4 regions of the Janthinobacterium breve genome follow, and region 2 is predicted to be linked to each of the others. Evidence: predicted binding sites of a transcription regulator. Region 2 holds the regulator's gene; each other region holds the start of a gene.

Region 1 (4,209 bases), on a different contig from region 2:
AATGGCCCGAAAGGCGGCGCCGATGATATTCGCTGCGTCATGGAAGCACGCGTTGCTGGCTATCAGCCAATTGCCGTGACCGAACAGAACGCCACCGTGCATCAATCCGTTGCCGGCGCCACCGACAAACTGAAACGCGCCATCGATAGTGCCCTGGGCCGCCTGCAAGACAGCAAGCGCCACGCCAGCGGCAAGAATGCCGTGATCGATACGGCCGAAGCGGAAGAAACCGCCGAGTAATTCCCCCACTGCAACATTCGCCAGAGACCAAGGCAGCCGTTCAAGGCTGCCTTTGCACATGCGGCCCGCCTTTCGCGCGCGGCAACCACAACGCCAAAAGCATCAGCATTCCAGCGCATGTAGGCGAGAATGAAATAATTGTCGTATTTCCCACAGTAAGTGACATCAGGCAAGCTTTTGCCGTTACGGTCTAGGCCGCTTTACGCTATCATGAAGATACCGGCCCACTGCTCGCGCGCGCCGGCTTTTTGAAAGTATGATTGTGGAACAGATCGGCAACTTCGGTGCTTCAGGCTGCAACATCGGCGATTTACAGCTATTTAGCGATGCTGCGGACAGCCAGACGGCCGCCATGCTGGCGCCCTGCCCCGTCATGCGCCTGGAAGCGGGCGAAGCCATTGCCGACACCCAGGGCACCAGCCTGTACATCGTCCTGCGCGGCTCGCTGGCCGTGGCCGCCGACACCCACACGGGCATGGATGACGGCACCGTCAGCAAGGTCTTGCCCGGCGAAAGCGTGGGCGAACAATCGGTACTCGATGAAGCGAGCAACCTGGCCGCCATATCCGCCCTGGAAGAAACCGACTTGCTGGTAATCGATGCGGCCGTCGTCTGGGAATTGATCGAGCAATCGAACGGCCTGGCACGCAACCTGCTGCGACTGCTGTCCTTCCGCATCCGCGCCGCCAATGCCCTGCTGCGCCGGCGCCAGAAACTGGGCGAATTCTACCGCCAGCTATCGATGGTCGACAGCCTGACGGGCTTGTACAACCGCGCCTGGCTCACCGATTTACTGCCAAACATGATCATCACGGCCCACGCCAGCAGTTCGCCGCTGTCGCTGGTGATGATAGACCTCGACCATTTCAAGCGTTTCAACGACACCCACGGCCACCAGGCGGGCGACCAGGCACTGCGCATCGCCGCGCAAGTGCTGGGAGCAGCCCTGCGGCCCACGGATTTTGCCGTGCGCTATGGTGGCGAGGAAATGATGGTGATCTTGCCCGACACCAGCGAAAACGTGGCCCTGCGGGTCGCCGAGCGCTTGTGCGAGCGCATGCAGCAAGCCGTCATTTTCGCCGACATGCGCAGCGCGTTGCCGCACATCACGGGTTCCTTCGGCGTGGCCAGCCTGGCGGCCGAACAGGACGACGAAGCGCTGATCGCGGCGGCCGATGCGGCGCTGTACCGCGCCAAGGCCAGCGGCCGCAACAGGGTCATGCTGTAGCTCAGGCAGCCTTGCTGTCAGCCGGCTTGGCGGCATCGTCCTTCTTGCTGCTGTGCGCGGCGACGAAATCCGCATAGCCCTTCTGCACCAGTTCATACGTCTTGTCGATATTGCCGGCGATATCGCCATTCAGCACTTTCAAGCCGCCCAGGATGTCGCGCGCTTCCTTGAAGCCTTTTTCCATGCCGCCGCTGATGGTGTCCATGAACTTGGTCAGGGCCGTATCGTCGTCCATGCCGGGATTCTGTTTCTTGTAAGCGTCAAGAAAACCCGTCGACAGCGATACAATGCGGCTCGCCGTCGCTTCGGCGCTATTGTCCTGCGAGGCGGCGTTCTGGATCGCGTCCTCGCCGTACTGGCCCTTCAGCGCTTCATTGATATTCGTGATGGCCGTCTTGTACAGCAGCGCCAGCGGCTCGTTCTCGGAACCGATCGAGACGTTCAGCGAGGCCTGCATGATGGAAGCGTTCAATTGCAGCTTGCTGCGGTCATTCACGCTCATTTCAGTATTGACACCGTCCTTTTGCTGTACTTTATCGTCCTTGCCGGCAACGCCCGTACTGACGGAAGTCACGGAAGGGGTGGAATTGCCGCTTGCGGCGATGGGAATTGACACGATAGGCCTCCTTGAACGGGCAATATATGCCACCATGCGGGAAACGCAATGATGACCATCCTCTCGTGTAGTATCGGCAGGTTTTCAGAAAACTGTAGCAGTGGCGCTTTTACCGGCCCGGATAACCAATCAAGTAACGACCATCAATGACTAAGCAGACCTTTCTTTGGCACGACTACGAAACCTTTGGCGCCCAGCCGCGCCGCGACCGCCCGGCCCAGTTCGCCGCCATCCGCACGGATGCCGAACTCAAGGAGATCGGCGAGCCCATCATGCTGTATTGCCAGCCTGCCAATGATTTCCTGCCAGATCCGCAATCATGCCTGATCACGGGCATCACGCCGCAGCAGTGCTTGCAGCTGGGCGTGCCCGAACACCAGTTCGCCGCCACCATCGAAGCGGCCTTTTCGGAACCGGGCACCATCGGCGTGGGCTACAACACCATCCGTTTCGACGATGAAGTCACGCGTTTCCTGTTCTGGCGCAACCTGATCGACCCGTATGCGCGCGAATGGAAAAACCATTGCGGCCGCTGGGACATCCTCGACGTGGTGCGCATGACGCACGCGCTGCGCCCGGAAGGCATTCAATGGCCGAAGCGCGACGATGGCCAGACCAGTTTTAAACTGGAACACTTGAGCAAGGCCAATGGCCTGGTCCACGAAGCGGCGCACGATGCGCTGTCCGACGTGCGCGCCACCATCGCCCTGGCGCGCCTGATCCGCGAAAAACAGCCGAAACTGTTCGAATTCTGCCTGGCGCTGCACAAGAAGGACAGGGTCGCCAGCGAGATGGGCATGCACCTGGCGGCCAGCGAGCGCCTGCCTTTCCTGCACGTGTCCGGCATGTTCCCCGCCGAACGGGGCTGCCTGGGCGTCGTCTGGCCGCTGGCCACGCACCCGAGCAACAAGAATGAAATCCTCGTCTGGGATTGCGCCTACGATCCACGCGAACTGTTCAGCCTGGACGCGGACACCATCCGCACGCGTTTGTTCACGCGCAAGGAGGCCATGCCGGAAGGCATGACGCGCCTGCCCGTGAAAAGCGTGCACCTGAACAAGTCGCCCATGCTGGTCGGCAATCTGAAAACCCTGTCGCCCGCCATGGCCGCGCAGTGGGGCATCGACATGGACGCCGCGAAAGTCAACGCCCAGCTGGCCGCCACGGCGCCGAACATGGATGCCATCTGGGCCGAAGTGTTCCAGCGCCCGGGCGCGCATATCCCGCTGGATGTGGATGAAGATTTGTACAACGGCTTCGTCAGCAACGACGACCGCCGCCTGCTCGAATCGCTGCGCCGGGAAACGCCGGCCAAGCTGGCCACGGCCCGTCCCTCGTTTGCCGATGAGCGCTTGCAGGAATTGCTGTTCCGCTACCGCGCCCGCAATTTTCCGCAAACCCTGAGCGAAGCAGAAAACCTGCGCTGGGAACAGCACCGCGCCGCCCGCCTGTTCGACGGCGACGGCGGCGCCCGCACCATCGAGATGCTGTTTACAGAAATCGACGTGCTGTCGGAATCAGTGGATGAACGAGGGGAAGAGATATTGGGCGAGCTCTACGATTACGCGGAGATCGTCGCCCCGCAGCGCGACTAAAATCCGGGGTCAGACCCGACGGGACTCGGCGTCCCCGTCTGACCCCAGCATTTAAGGTGTTGGGTTTTTTATACAGAACGGTGCGCATTGATCGCATCGCGCGTTTCGATCGCCACGCGGCGCGCCGCATCGGCGAAATCTTCGCCCGCTTGCGGCGTGGCGTAAATGATGGCGCGCGAAGAGCTGATCATCATGCCCATGCCGTTGGCCGTCTGGCCCGCGCCGACGGTAGCGGCGATGTCACCGCCCTGGGCGCCGATGCCGGGCACCAGCAGCGGCATGTCGCCGACGATGGCGCGCACTTGCGCCAGCTCTTCAGGGAAGGTGGCGCCGACGACGAGCGCGCACTGGCCGTTCTTGTTCCATTTCTCGGCCACCAGGCGCGCCACGCGCTGGTACAGGGGCACGCCGTCCGTGTCGAGGAATTGCAGGTCGGAGCCACCCGGATTCGAGGTGCGGCACAGGATGATCACGCCGCGGTCTTGCCACGCCAGGTAGGGGTCGAGCGAATCCTCGCCCATATACGGATT
Region 2 (4,209 bases):
AGCGGCATGATGAATGAAATCCGCGCCATGCGTGGCATGATGGAAACCCAGCTGGCGGAAATCTCGTGGGGCTCGACGCAGCAGCGCGAGCCGCAAAAAGCCGTGGTGCTGCGCGAAATGCTGGCCGCCGGTTTTTCGGCCAGCCTGGCGCGCTACCTGATCGACAAGCTGCCCGCCGGCCTCGATGGCGCGCAAAGCATGCGCTGGATCAAGACCGTCCTCAGCCGTAACCTGAATACGGTGGCCAATGAAGACGCCATGCTGGAGCAGGGCGGCGTGTTTGCCCTGGTGGGCCCTACCGGTGTCGGCAAGACCACCAGCACGGCCAAGCTGGCGGCCCGCTGCGTGATGCGCCATGGCCCGGAAAAGCTGGCCCTGATCACCACCGATGCCTACCGTATCGGCGCGCATGAACAGCTGCGCATCTACGGCAAGATCCTCGGCGTGATGGTGCACTCGGTGAAGGATGAAGCGGACTTGCGCATCGCCCTGAAGGAATTGAAAAACAAGCATACGGTGCTGATCGATACGGTGGGCGTGAGCCAGCGCGACCAGATGGTGACGGAGCAGGTGGCCATGCTGTCGGGCGCCGGCGCCGATGTGAAACGCCTGCTGTGCCTGAATTCCACGGCGACGCAGGAAACCCTCAATGAAGTGGTGCGCGCCTACCAGGGCAGCGGCCTGGCCGGCTGCATCATGACCAAGCTCGATGAAGCGGCCTCGATCGGCAATGTGCTCGACGTGGTGATCCGCCAGAAGCTGAACCTGTTTTATGTGTCGAACGGCCAGCGCGTGCCGGAAGACCTGTACCTGGCCGACCGCGGCTACCTGATCGACCGCGCCTTCAAGCTCAAGCGCGATGCGGCGGCGACGCAGTTTTCCGATGACGAACTGCCGCTGCTGATGGCGCAGGCGGCCGCCCGCAACAATGAAGCGCGCGGGGTGCACCTTGGCTAATTTCGATTTCGACCAGGCCGAGGGCTTGCGCCGCATGCTGGCCGGCCCGCAGCCGCGCGTGATGACATTTCTATCGGCCACACCGCAAGATGACAAGGGCGCCATGCTGGTCAACCTGGGCGCCTCGCTGGCCTACGGCGGCAATGACGTGCTGCTGCTCGACGCCAGTGGCGGCGGCGATGGCGTGGCTGCCCGCCTGGGACTGGCGCACGGCGCCAGCCTGCGCGACGTGGCGCGCCAGCAGTGCGCCTTGAACCAGGTCGTCCACCAGGTGCCGCAAGGCTTTGGCGTGGCCAGCCTGGGCGCGCGCAACCACCTGATGGACAGCATGGACTATGCGGGCGAGGAAGAACTGCGCCGCCTGGGCAAGACTTTCGAAGTGCTGGCGCGCCAGAGCGGCATCGTGCTGGTCGACGGCGTCGTGGCCGACGCGGGCGATTGCTTCCCCGTGCCGCTCATGGCCTCGTCCGACATCGTGGTGCAAGTGTCGACCAGCGCCACCTCGATCAAGGCCGCGTACTGCCTGATCAAGCGCCTGAGCCAGGAACTGGGACGCCGTCCGTTTGGCATTCTGGTCACCGGCGCTTCCGAATCCGAGGCAAAAGTGGTATACGATAATATGGCGCAAGCGGCGAGCCGCTACCTGGCCGTGAAACTGACTTCGATGGGGTCGGTGCCTGCCGATGAGTATCTGCACCGCGCGGCGCGTCTGGGCCGCAGCGTGGTCGATGCCTTTCCGCTGGCGGGAGCCTCGGTGGCGTTTCGCGGACTGGCCGAGCGGCTGGTCCGTTCGGCGGCGCCGGTGCTCGGTGGCACCTTGTACCAGACGGGGAGCTTGCACCAATTCAGCGCCTGATTCCATCATCAGCACACGATAGCAGTTAAAACAATAAGCAGCCTATGTACACGGTCAAAGGGAAATCGAACAAGGACTATTTGCTGACGGAGCACATTCCGCTGGTGAAGCGTCTGGCGCACCATATGAAGGCGAAATTGCCGCCTTCGGTCGAGGTCGATGACCTGATCCAGGCCGGCATGATCGGCCTGCTCGACGCCATTACCCGCTATGAAGAGACGCATGGCGCGCAGTTCGAGACGTACGCCGTGCTGCGCATCCGCGGCGCCATGCTCGACGAATTGCGCACCAGCGACTGGCTGCCGCGCAGCATGCGCCAGAACATGCGCAAGATCGAAGAGGCGATGAGCACTCTGCAGCAGCGCCTGGGCCACCCGCCGACGGAGTCGGAAGTGGCGAAATTGCTGAAAATGTCGCTGCCCGACTACCAGGAAATGCTGGGCGACGGCGGCGGCCACCAGTTGCTGTACTACGAAGACTTTCATGACCCGGACGGCAATGACAGCTTCCTCGACCGCCATTGCGTGGACGAGGACAGCGACCCCTTGCGATCCCTGCTCGATACCGATTTCCGGCAATCCGTGATCGATGCCATCGACGCGCTGCCGCCACGCGAGAAAATACTCATGGGCCTGTATTACGAAGAAGAGCTGAACCTGAAGGAGATCGGCGCGGTGATGGGCGTCTCCGAATCGCGCGTCTCGCAGCTGCATACCCAGGCCGTCGCGCGCCTGCGCGCAACCTTGAGGGAGCAGGCGTGGACTGGTCCAGCGTAATCGGGCTGGCGCTGGCGCTGGCGGGCCTTCTGGTCGGCCAGGCACTGGAAGGCGGCAAGATGGCCTCCCTGCTGCAGCCGGCCGCCTTTGCCATCGTCATCGTCGGCACCTTCGGCGCCGTGCTGCTGCAAACGCGGCTGCGCACCTTCGTGCGCGGCCTGGAAATGCTGCGCTGGGTCTTCCTGCCGCCGGCCGACACGCGCGCCGCACTGGCGCGCGACATCGGACAATGGAGTTTGACGGCGCGCCGCGACGGCCCGCTGGCGCTGGAGCGCCTGATGGAAAACACGGCCGACCGCTTCAACGCCAAGGGCTTGCGCATGATCGTCGACGGCATCGCTCCCGACAAGCTGCGCCAGCTGCTCGACGTGGAAATCTCCGCCTATGAAATGGCCGAGCGCCAGGCCGTCAAGGTGTGGGAATCGGCGGCCGGCTATTCGCCCACCATCGGTATTTTGGGCGCCGTGCTGGGCCTGATCCACGTCATGGAAAACCTCACCGACCCGAGTAAATTAGGTAGCGGCATCGCCGTGGCCTTTGTCTCGACGATTTACGGCGTGGGCCTGGCCAATCTGTTGTTCCTGCCGGTGGCGAACAAACTCAAGGCCATCGTCTCGCGCCGCGTGCTGCAGTATGAAATCACGGCCGCCGTGCTGTACGACATCGCCACGGGCGACCACACGCGCATCATCGAAGAGCGCGTGGCCAGCTTGCTGCACGAGCACTGAGCATGATGCGGCGCGCGCGCAGGAAGTATGACGAGGAACCGGACAACCAGGACCGCTGGCTGATCTCGTATGCCGACTTCATCACTTTGCTGTTCGCCTTTTTCGTCGTCATGTATGCGATTTCGCAAGTCAACGAGGGCAAGTACCGCGTCTTCCAGAGCGCCATCGGCCAGGCCTTCAGCCTGGAAAAGGGCGCGCCACCCATCATCATGGAAGCGCCGCAGGCCATCCCGCTGCCCAATCCTGCCCTGAAACGCCGCACGGAAGCCATCCGCCGCGAGCGCGAACACATGACGCGCCTGGCGCAGGACCTGACGTCCACCCTGGCGCCGCTGGTCAAGGAAGGAAAAGTGCGGGTCACGCAGACGAGCCGCGGTGTGAGCGTGGAAATCAACGCCAGTGTGCTGTTCGACCCGGGCGCGGCAGGGCTGACGACGGAGTCGGACCAGGCCTTGCGCGCCGTGGCCGTGCTGCTCAAGGATGACACGCACGATGTGCAGGTGGAAGGGCATACGGATGTCCAGCCGATCAGCAATTCGACCTTTGCCTCGAACTGGGAATTGTCTGCCGCGCGCGCCAGCGCCGTGGTGCGCCTGTTCATCGCCAGCGGCGTGCAAGCGTCGCGTCTGACGGCCGTGGGCCATGCCGACAACATCCCCGTGGCGCCGAACGCCACGCCGGAAGGGCGCGCGCGCAACCGCAGGGTCGCTGTGACGATTTTGTCCGGCATCCCGGAAACGGTGACGGAAGTGCCGACGGCGCCTGTGGCGCCGGCACCTGCACCTGCCAACTGAACCCCGGCGCTTGGTACAATCGCGGCCTTCTCCCTTTTTATCTCTCGATCATGAAAAGCAGTTCCCTGGGCGGTCTTGTGTATTCCACCGAAACGGGC
Region 3 (4,209 bases), on a different contig from region 2:
GCCGTGCTCGACGTCATGATGCCGCGCATGAATGGCCTGGAAACCCTGCGCCGCATCCGCGCCGGCAGCAACCTGCCCATCCTGATGCTGACGGCGCGCGGCGACGATACGGACCGCATCGTGGGCCTGGAACTGGGCGCCGACGATTACGTGACCAAGCCGTGCACGCCGCGCGAGCTGACGGCGCGCATCCGCGCCATCCTGCGCCGTTCGCAAGCGGCGCCGCACGACAGTTCGGGTCTGGCGCCGCTGGCCGTGGGGCAGTTGACGATGTGGCCCGAACAGCGCCGCGCCGCCTGGGCCGGCGCGCACCTGGAGCTGACGAGCACGGAATTCAACCTGCTGGAAGTGCTGGTGCGCCATGCAGGCAAGCCTGTGAGCAAGAATCAATTGTCCGAACTGGGCCTGGGCCGGCCCATGGCGCGCTTCGACCGCAATATCGACGTGCACTTGAGCAGCCTGCGCCGCAAGCTGGGCAGCCTGGCCGACGGCCGTTCCTGCCTGCAAACCGTGTACCGTCTCGGCTACCAGCTGATCAAGGAGTAAGCGTGGGCCGTCTGTTCTGGAAGTTTTTTCTGTGCATCATGCTAGCGCAAGTAACGGCCACCATCGGCATCGGCGGCACCTTCTGGCTGAAAAACCGGGCCGCGCAGCAGGAGCGGGCCCTCGACATCGACACCAGCCCGCCCGCGCAGATGGCCATCGAAGCGGCCAGCGCCACGCTGGAAGCGGGCGGCAGCAAGGCCTTGCAGCAGTTTCTCGGCAAGATGGAACGCATGCGCGTGTTTGCCGTCGATGCCCAAGGGCAAGAATTGATGGGACGCAAGGTCCATCCGGCCATACTCGGCAAGGCGCGCGCGCTGCTGGCGCAAGGCTCGCCCCATGCCGTGGTGCGCGAGGTCAGCGGCAGCGACGGCACGCACTACCTGCTGTTCCTGCCCTCGTCCGTCCGCTTTCGCACTGCCGAGGCGGGCGCCGCGCGCGACACGCTCAACGCCGTCACCCTGAGCGGCCCGCGCGCCATGGGCGGCCCGCGTGCCGAAGCGCCCGGCACGCAGCAGCCGCGCCCCGACTACCAGCGCGGCCCGTCGCGCGAGATGGGTGGCATGGGTGGCATGCCACCCGGACCGCGCATGGACAGCCCCTACCGCACCTTCATCCCCCTGGCCGCCGCCATCGCCGCCAGCCTGCTGTTCTCCTTCTTGCTGGCCTGGTATTTTGCGCGCCCCATCCGCGACTTGCGGCAAGCGTTCGAGGCCGCCTCGCACGGCGACCTGGCGCCCCGTTTTCACGCCAGCGGCAAGCGCGGCGATGAATTGACGGACCTGGGCCGCGATTTCGACCGCATGACAGGCCGTTTGCGCAGCCTCATGGATAGCCAGACGCGCTTGCTGCATGATGTGTCGCACGAACTGCGCTCGCCATTGGCGCGCTTGCAGGCAGCCATCGGCCTGGCGCACCAGCAGCCGGACAAGATGGACGCCTCGATGCAGCGCATCGAGCGCGAAAGCGAACGCATGGATAAGCTGATCGGCGAACTGCTGACCCTGTCGCGGCTGGAAGCGGGCGCCGGCTCGCCCCTCAGCGAAGACGTCGGCATCGCCGACCTGTTGCACGACATTATGGAAGACGCCCGCTACGAAGCGAAGGCGCGCCAGGTGGGCATAGCGCTGGCGGGCGACGCGGTCGTCGCCGACGCCGCTGTCACGGGCCGGCCGGAACTGCTGGCGCGCGCCGTGGAAAACGTGGTGCGCAATGCCGTCAAGCACAGCCCCGATGGCGGCACGGTGGAAGTGACTTTGTCGCGCCTGCATGATGGCAAGCAGGATCTGCTGCGCATCGCCGTGCAAGACCGGGGGCCTGGCGTTGCCAGCGCCGACCTGGCCAGCATTTTCCAGCCGTTCTTCCGCGCCAGCCATACCCAGCACAGCACGGACGGCCATGGCCTGGGCCTGGCCATTGCCCAGCACGTCATCAGTGCCCACGGCGGGCGCATCGGGGCCAGCTTGCGCAGCGGTGGCGGGCTGTGCGTGGAAATGCTGCTGCCCGTCAAAACGCCAGGCTGACCTGTCGGTGAGCCTGGCGGCGGGTATTGCCGGGGACCTTGTTACGCCTGCGTATCGATGATGCTGCCCAGGGTGGACGAGCTTGATTTGGCCGGACTCGTCGCCGTATCGGCGCTGCTGGCCGTCTGCGTATCTTGTTGCGCCACCTGTTGCGCGGCTGCCGCTTGCAACTGAGCAATTTGCGCCTGCAAGGCCTGGATTTGCTGCGCCAGCTGCTGTTGCAGCTTTTGCGACGCGTCCGTCTGCGTGCCCTTCTGCGATTCCGTCAATTGCTTTTGCACCGCCGTGATCTGCTTTTGCAGCGCCGCGATCTGCGAACTGCTGCCCGAACTGGCGCTACCGGCCGCGCCGACTGTGCCGACTGCGCTGCCTGAACCGATTGCCGCTACCATGATGCCTCCCGAATGTGTCGATACCAAGGTTAACGGCAGGCATGGGCGCGGATGTAGTGCTGCGGGTGTAAAGACAGGTAAAGACCTCCGCCGGCACACACTCTTGCTTCTCGGCACAAAAAACTGGCACACTGACGCTTCCCCTGCCAGACCCTGATCGGATCGCCATGCCTCTGCTGCCCGCCCTGCCCGACCTCGTGCCCCGCCAGCGCTGCGGCGTGATCGAGTTTCCTGTCCACCACATGCGCGGCGGCACGTCGACTGGCCTGGTCTTGCACGCGGCCGGCGTGCCGGCCGAGCAAACGCTGCGCGAGGAATTGCTGCGCCACCTGATGGGCGTGCCCCAGTCCGGCCGGCTGCCGGGCAACCGCCAGATCACGGGCCTGGGACGCGGCGCTCCCACCAGCAATAAAGTCTTCCTGGTTGAGGTGGAACAGCATGCGGGCCAGCCGCGCATGGTCAGCACCCTGGCGCAGCTGGCCGGCGAGCACGGCGATATCGACTGGAGCGTGAACTGCGGCAATATGTCGTCCGCCCTGCAACTGTGGGGCCTGGACAGCGGCGTGATCGAGGCGCTGGCCATCGGCGCGCACGATATCGATATCCGCAACACCAACACGGGCGTCATCACCACCTCGCGCATGGCGCGCGAACTCGATGGCAGCTTTACAGCCACCGGCATTCCCGGCGTGCCCGGCAGCTTCCCCCGCGTCGACCTGTTCCTGCAGCACCCCGCCGGCGCCAAGACGGGGAAATTATTGCCGACAGGCAAGGCGCAAGACACGGTGCACGGCTACGACGTCTCGTGCGTGGACGTGGCCGTGCCCATGGTCATCGCGCCAGCGAGCCAGTTCGGCAAGACGGCGCAGGAAGCAATACGGGAACTGGAGGCGGACACGGCTTTCATGCAAGCCATCCGCCAGGTGTGGCGCGCGGCGGGCCTGCTGATGGGCTTGCGGCGGCGCGATGGCGAGTTGATGACATTGGAAGAACTGGAGCGCAGCGAAACCATCCCCAAGTTCTGTATCGTGGGGCCTGCAGCGGGAGAGGGAAATATTGCGGTACGTTACTTTACGCCACAGGCGGGCCACGCCTCGCTGGCCGTCTCGGGCGGCTGCTGCCTGGCGGCGGCTTGCTTGATACCGGGCACGGTGGCGCATGCGCTGGCGCGCGGCGTGCCACCTGTCGGGCGGGATGAGGCAGAGATTGACATCGGCATAGAAAACCCGGCCGGCATCCTGGACACCACCATCGTGGCGCGCCAGGCAGGAGACGCCATCGCCATCGACAGCGCGGCCTACCGGCGCAGCACGCAAATCTTGCTGCGCGGCCATGTTCCCCTGTACCAGCCGTCAGCCGCACTGAAAGCGTGGCTGCTGAAGCAGTTTTAAAGCAAGACCAGGCAGGGCTGGTGCCCCGCCCTTCAAGGCAATCAGGTCTTGGGCAGGGTCACGCCAACCTGGCCCTGGTATTTGCCGCCACGGTCCTTGTACGAGGTTTCGCACACTTCATCGGATTCGAAGAACAACACTTGCGCCACGCCTTCATTGGCGTAGATTTTCGCCGGCAACGGTGTCGTATTCGAAAACTCCAGGGTCACAAAGCCTTCCCATTCCGGTTCGAACGGGGTGACGTTGACGATGATGCCGCAGCGCGCATAGGTGCTCTTGCCCAGGCAAATCGTCAATACATTGCGGGGAATGCGGAAATACTCGACCGTGCGGGCCAGCGCGAACGAGTTCGGCGGGATG
Region 4 (4,209 bases), on a different contig from region 2:
GCGTCGAGCGTGGCGCGCAGCTGGCGCAGCGGCGGCAATACCGTGTTGGCGACGGCCAGGGCGGCCGCCACATGGATGGCGGTGGGGAAGATGTCGTTCGAGGACTGGCCCAGGTTGACGTCGTCGTTCGGGTGCAGCAGGCGCTCGGCGCCGCGCAAGCCGCCGATCAGTTCGGAGCCACGGTTGGCCAGCACTTCATTCATGTTCATATTGCTTTGCGTGCCAGAGCCCGTCTGCCAGACGGCTAGCGGGAATTCTGCGTCATGCTTGCCGGCTAGCACTTCGTCGGCCGCCTGCGTGATGGCGATGGCTTTCTTGCCATCCAGCAATCCCAAGTCCAGGTTGACGTGGGCGGCCGCGCGCTTGACGGTGGCCAGGGCGGCGATCAGTTCGGGCGGCATCTTTTCCGTGGAGATATGGAAGTGCTCAAGCGAGCGCTGCGTTTGCGCTCCCCAAAGCCGGTCGGCGGGTACGTCGATCGGGCCGAAACTGTCGCGTTCGATTCTGCTACTCATGGCATCCCTTTCATCGATGGAGGTGGAATGAGTGTACTCCAGACGTCAAAAAGGCACAGGATGATGCTGTATTGCATCATTTTTGCCATGGCCCATCTATATTTTTGCGATTTCCTGCCGTTAAAGACAGGCGAGTTCCCATTATTTATCTTGTTATCAAAGCGATTAGTCCATGCAAAGCAGCATTGTTTCCCGTTGGTCCCTGATCGCGTGCGCCGCCGCCAGCCTGCCCTTGTCGCCCGTGGCGGGTGCGGCCGAACTGGGCGAGATGGCGGTGCTGTCGCACGTGGGTCAGCCCTTGCTGGCCGAGATTGAACTGACGGCCCTGGCGCCCGAGGAAGCCAATGGCGTGATGGTGCGCCTGGCCTCGCCCGATGTGTACCGGGGCGGCGGCATCGGCATGGACCCGGCCCTGCAGACCTTGACGATCAGTCCGCTGGAGCGGGCTGGCCGGCACTATGTGCGCGTGGCCACCCGGCAAGCGATCCAGGCCAGTCATGTGCATTTGTATTTATTATTGGGCAATGGCAGTGGCGCCATCGTGCGCCTCGGTACGCTGTGGCTGACGCCCGCACCGCCCGCAGCCGTCGCCGCCAGTGCGCCAGCCAGGCCAGCCATTCCGGCGCCCGTGCCTGTGCTGCAGCCGCGCGCTGTGCCCGCCACAGCGCCGCCCGATGCCGCCGCGCTGGCGGCCCGCGCGCGCGCCGAGGGCCTGGTGCGCCCGGCGCGCGTGTTTGTGCCGCCGCCCGCCGCGCCCATGCCGGCTGCCCCCGTGCTGCGCCCGCCGCCGTTGCGCCGCGCCATGGTGCCCGTGGCCGCTTGCGCGCCGCAGGCGGATGCAGGGCAGGCGGAAGCGTGCGTGGCGCTGGACCAGAAAAACGTGGCTCTGAATGAAAAGCTCGGCGAATTGGAAGGCAAGATCGGCGTCTTGCAAAAGGCGCTGGCAATACCCGCCGCTGCGAGCGCTGCCGTTCTGCCTGCCGTGGCGCAAGCGCCGCATGTCAAGCCCAAGCCCCTGCATGGGGCGCCAGCGGCTGACAAGGAAACGAAAGCGGGCGGCAACGGCTTGCTGTGGCTGGGTGTTGGCACGCTGATCTTCCTGCTGCTGACGGCGCTTATCGTGTATGTCGTGCGCAAGCGCAAGCAAGCTGCGGGGCCGGGCGCGCCGTCGAAATACTGGGTCTTGCTGCGCAAGCCATTCCGCCGCAAGAAGAAGGAGGTGCCGGTGCTGACGGAAGCGCTGGAGGCGGCGGCCGAGCCGGAACCGGAGCCGTTCTCGCGTTAATGATGCGGCAAGGCCGCGCCAAGATTTGATATAAAAAAAGATATTCAAAAAAGACAGAAATTGCCTGTCTATCGTGTTGCCTATTTTTCAAAGATGGTGATATGATTAATTCAGTGGACTTGCTCTACGACAAAACAGTCCCAGCCTGGCGCAGTCACCAATGATAGTGTGGCGCGGCAAACAGGTGTAGCGTTGCATAAACGCCTGGGTCTGGAAGCGGTTTGCGATGCCGACGATGTGCTCGCGAACGCCGGATGCAACCGGCAGCGAGGCGGCGCCAGGAGATACCTGGGGTTCGCCTTCCAAATTCCCTTCCTTACTTCCCGAGCGCCGCAGATGCCGCCCTCCCTGGCGCGGCGGCAGACGTAAAAAAAGCACCCGCGGGTGCTGTTTCTGGCGCAGCAGGCTTGCTGATTGACTTACATGTGGGCGCGTGATCCTGGCATGGCATTCGACAGCTGCGTCATCCACGGTTCCGTGATGGCGCGGATTTCGCGGTCATTGGCCAGGATTTGCTTGAGCAAATCGATCTTGCGCAGGCGCGAGGCGCCGGCCAGGGCAGGTACGCTGCCCGTCATAGTCGTGCTGGCGGCGCTGGCGCACTGGTTTTCCAGGGTATCCAAGCCATCCCAGTCGCTCGAACGTGCGGCCACAACCATTTTATTGGTCATTCCTGCAATATTTTCATACATCGAGAGAACGTCGTTGGAGGTCATGAGCACACCCGTAACTAGTGAATGGATTACCGCTTGTCTAGATTAACGGCGTGCTGATCCGAAACTTGAGGGTGTTTTTGAAAAAAAAGTGAAAATAATTTGGATGGTTTTGGCTGGCAGCCGGAATCTCCCGCCGAGCCGTTGTTCCGCATGCGAAAAAGGTATGATTTCAGGCTATGATTTTGCTTATTTTCATCGAAAGGATCGCCATGCACGGTTTGCGTTTTTCCTGGTCCCGGACGCCAGTCCAGGCTGCCATCGCCCTCGCCCTGGCCGGCGCCACCCTGGTCTATGTACCGGCCCAGGCGCATGGCCAGCCAGCGGCCGCCAGCACCCCTGTCCCCGCTGCCGCCACGGCCTTGCCCGGCGACGACTTCTATGACTACGTGAATGGCGAATGGCTGCGCGGCACGGAGATCCCCGCCGACCGCAGCAGCTGGGGTTCCTTCGCCATGCTTGCCAACGCGACCAACGAGCGCATCATCGGCCTCGTCGAAGGCCTGGCGGCGGCGGCACAGAAGGATGCGGCAGCGCGCCAAGTCAGCGATTTTTACCGTTCCTGGATGGATGAAGGGGCTATCGAAGCGAAAGGCTGGGCGCCGATCAAGCCCTTGTTGACAAAGATCAATGGCATCCACGACCAGGCAGGGCTGGCACGCGCGCTGGGCGAGAGCTTGCGCGCCGATGTCGACCCGCTCAACGCCACCAATTTTTATACGGAAAACCTGTTCGGCCTGTGGGTGGCGCAAGACTTGAACGACACCACGCGCAATGTGGCCTATCTGCTGCAGGGCGGGCTGGGCTTGCCCGACCGCGCCTTCTACCAGAGCGACAGCGCGCGCATGCAGGGCTTGCGCACGGGCTACCAGGCGCATATCGCCGCCATGCTCCAGCAAGCCGGCTACAGCGATGCGCCGGCCCGTGCCGCCCGCGTGTTTGCGCTGGAGCAGCAGATTGCCGCCAGTCACGGCAGCCGCGAGGATTCGGCCGATGTCGCCAAGGGCAACAACGCGTGGCGCGCCGCCGACTTCGCCAGCAAGGCGCCAGGCCTGGACTGGAAAGCCTACTTCCAGGCGGCAGGGTTGGGCAATCAGACAGATTTCATCGTCTGGCACCCGACGGCCATGACGGGCAGCGCCGCGCTGGTGGCGAGCGTGCCGTTGGCCACCTGGAAGGATTTCCTGGCTTTCCACGCGATCAACCATTTCAGCACCACCTTGCCGAAGGCGGCCGCCGACCAGCGCTTCGCCTTCTATGGCAGCGCCCTGAGCGGCACGCCGCAGCAGTCGCTGCGCAGCAAGCGGGCGCTGGCCGCGACGAACGCGGCCCTGAGCGACGCCGTCGGCAAGCTGTACGTGGAGCGCTATTTCCCGCCGGAATCGAAAGCCCGCGTGCAGGACATGGTGACGAATATCGTCGCCGCCTTCTCGCGCCGCATCGACAAGCTGGACTGGATGGCGCCGGCCACCAAGGCGCAGGCGCAGGAAAAACTCAAGACCCTGTATGTGGGCGTGGGCTATCCGGAACGCTGGGCCAGCTATGCGGGCTTGCGCGTGGTGCGCGGCGACGCGCTGGGCAATGTGCAGCGGGCGGAACAGTTTCATTACCAGCAGGAACTGGCCAAGCTGAGCCAATCTCCTGACCGCAAGGCCTGGGCCATGCCGGCGCAGCTGGTCAACGCCGTCAACCTGCC

Evidence for each region. Region 2 encodes FliA, which starts transcription of late flagellar genes. Its sites were predicted from a motif close to CTAAAGTTTNNNNNNNNNNNGCCGNTA; they were not measured.
Region 1: ACQ4W0_RS04065 (DUF5610 domain-containing protein) is a predicted target of FliA. The motif match lies at 2,156-2,182, and genes of this name have one in related genera.
Region 3: ACQ4W0_RS18690 (FlxA-like family protein) is a predicted target of FliA. The motif match lies at 2,489-2,515, and genes of this name have one in related genera.
Region 4: ACQ4W0_RS03705 (flagellar protein FliT) is a predicted target of FliA. The motif match lies at 2,560-2,586, and genes of this name have one in related genera.

The regions. Positions count from the first base shown of each region.
Region 1 is NZ_JBNYXY010000002.1:264,596-268,804, forward strand. It holds gene ACQ4W0_RS04055 (HPF/RaiA family ribosome-associated protein) at 1-240, shown strand, start outside; gene ACQ4W0_RS04060 (GGDEF domain-containing protein) at 503-1,468, shown strand; gene ACQ4W0_RS04065 (DUF5610 domain-containing protein) at 1,470-2,084, opposite strand; gene sbcB (exodeoxyribonuclease I) at 2,231-3,679, shown strand; gene pyrF (orotidine-5'-phosphate decarboxylase) at 3,748-4,209, opposite strand, start outside.
Region 2 is NZ_JBNYXY010000003.1:189,160-193,368, reverse strand. It holds gene flhF (flagellar biosynthesis GTPase FlhF) at 1-957, shown strand, start outside; gene ACQ4W0_RS06290 (MinD/ParA family ATP-binding protein) at 950-1,813, shown strand; gene ACQ4W0_RS06285 (RNA polymerase sigma factor FliA) at 1,858-2,589, shown strand; gene ACQ4W0_RS06280 (flagellar motor protein) at 2,571-3,317, shown strand; gene motD (flagellar motor protein MotD) at 3,323-4,111, shown strand; gene ACQ4W0_RS06270 (translation initiation factor Sui1) at 4,162-4,209, shown strand, end outside.
Region 3 is NZ_JBNYXY010000009.1:72,635-76,843, reverse strand. It holds gene ACQ4W0_RS18700 (response regulator transcription factor) at 1-546, shown strand, start outside; gene ACQ4W0_RS18695 (sensor histidine kinase) at 549-2,066, shown strand; gene ACQ4W0_RS18690 (FlxA-like family protein) at 2,108-2,458, opposite strand; gene ACQ4W0_RS18685 (PrpF domain-containing protein) at 2,626-3,849, shown strand; gene dcd (dCTP deaminase) at 3,891-4,209, opposite strand, start outside.
Region 4 is NZ_JBNYXY010000002.1:192,155-196,363, reverse strand. It holds gene fumC (class II fumarate hydratase) at 1-515, opposite strand, end outside; gene ACQ4W0_RS03710 (type IV pilus assembly protein FimV) at 688-1,800, shown strand; gene ACQ4W0_RS03705 (flagellar protein FliT) at 2,220-2,516, opposite strand; gene ACQ4W0_RS03700 (M13 family metallopeptidase) at 2,726-4,209, shown strand, end outside.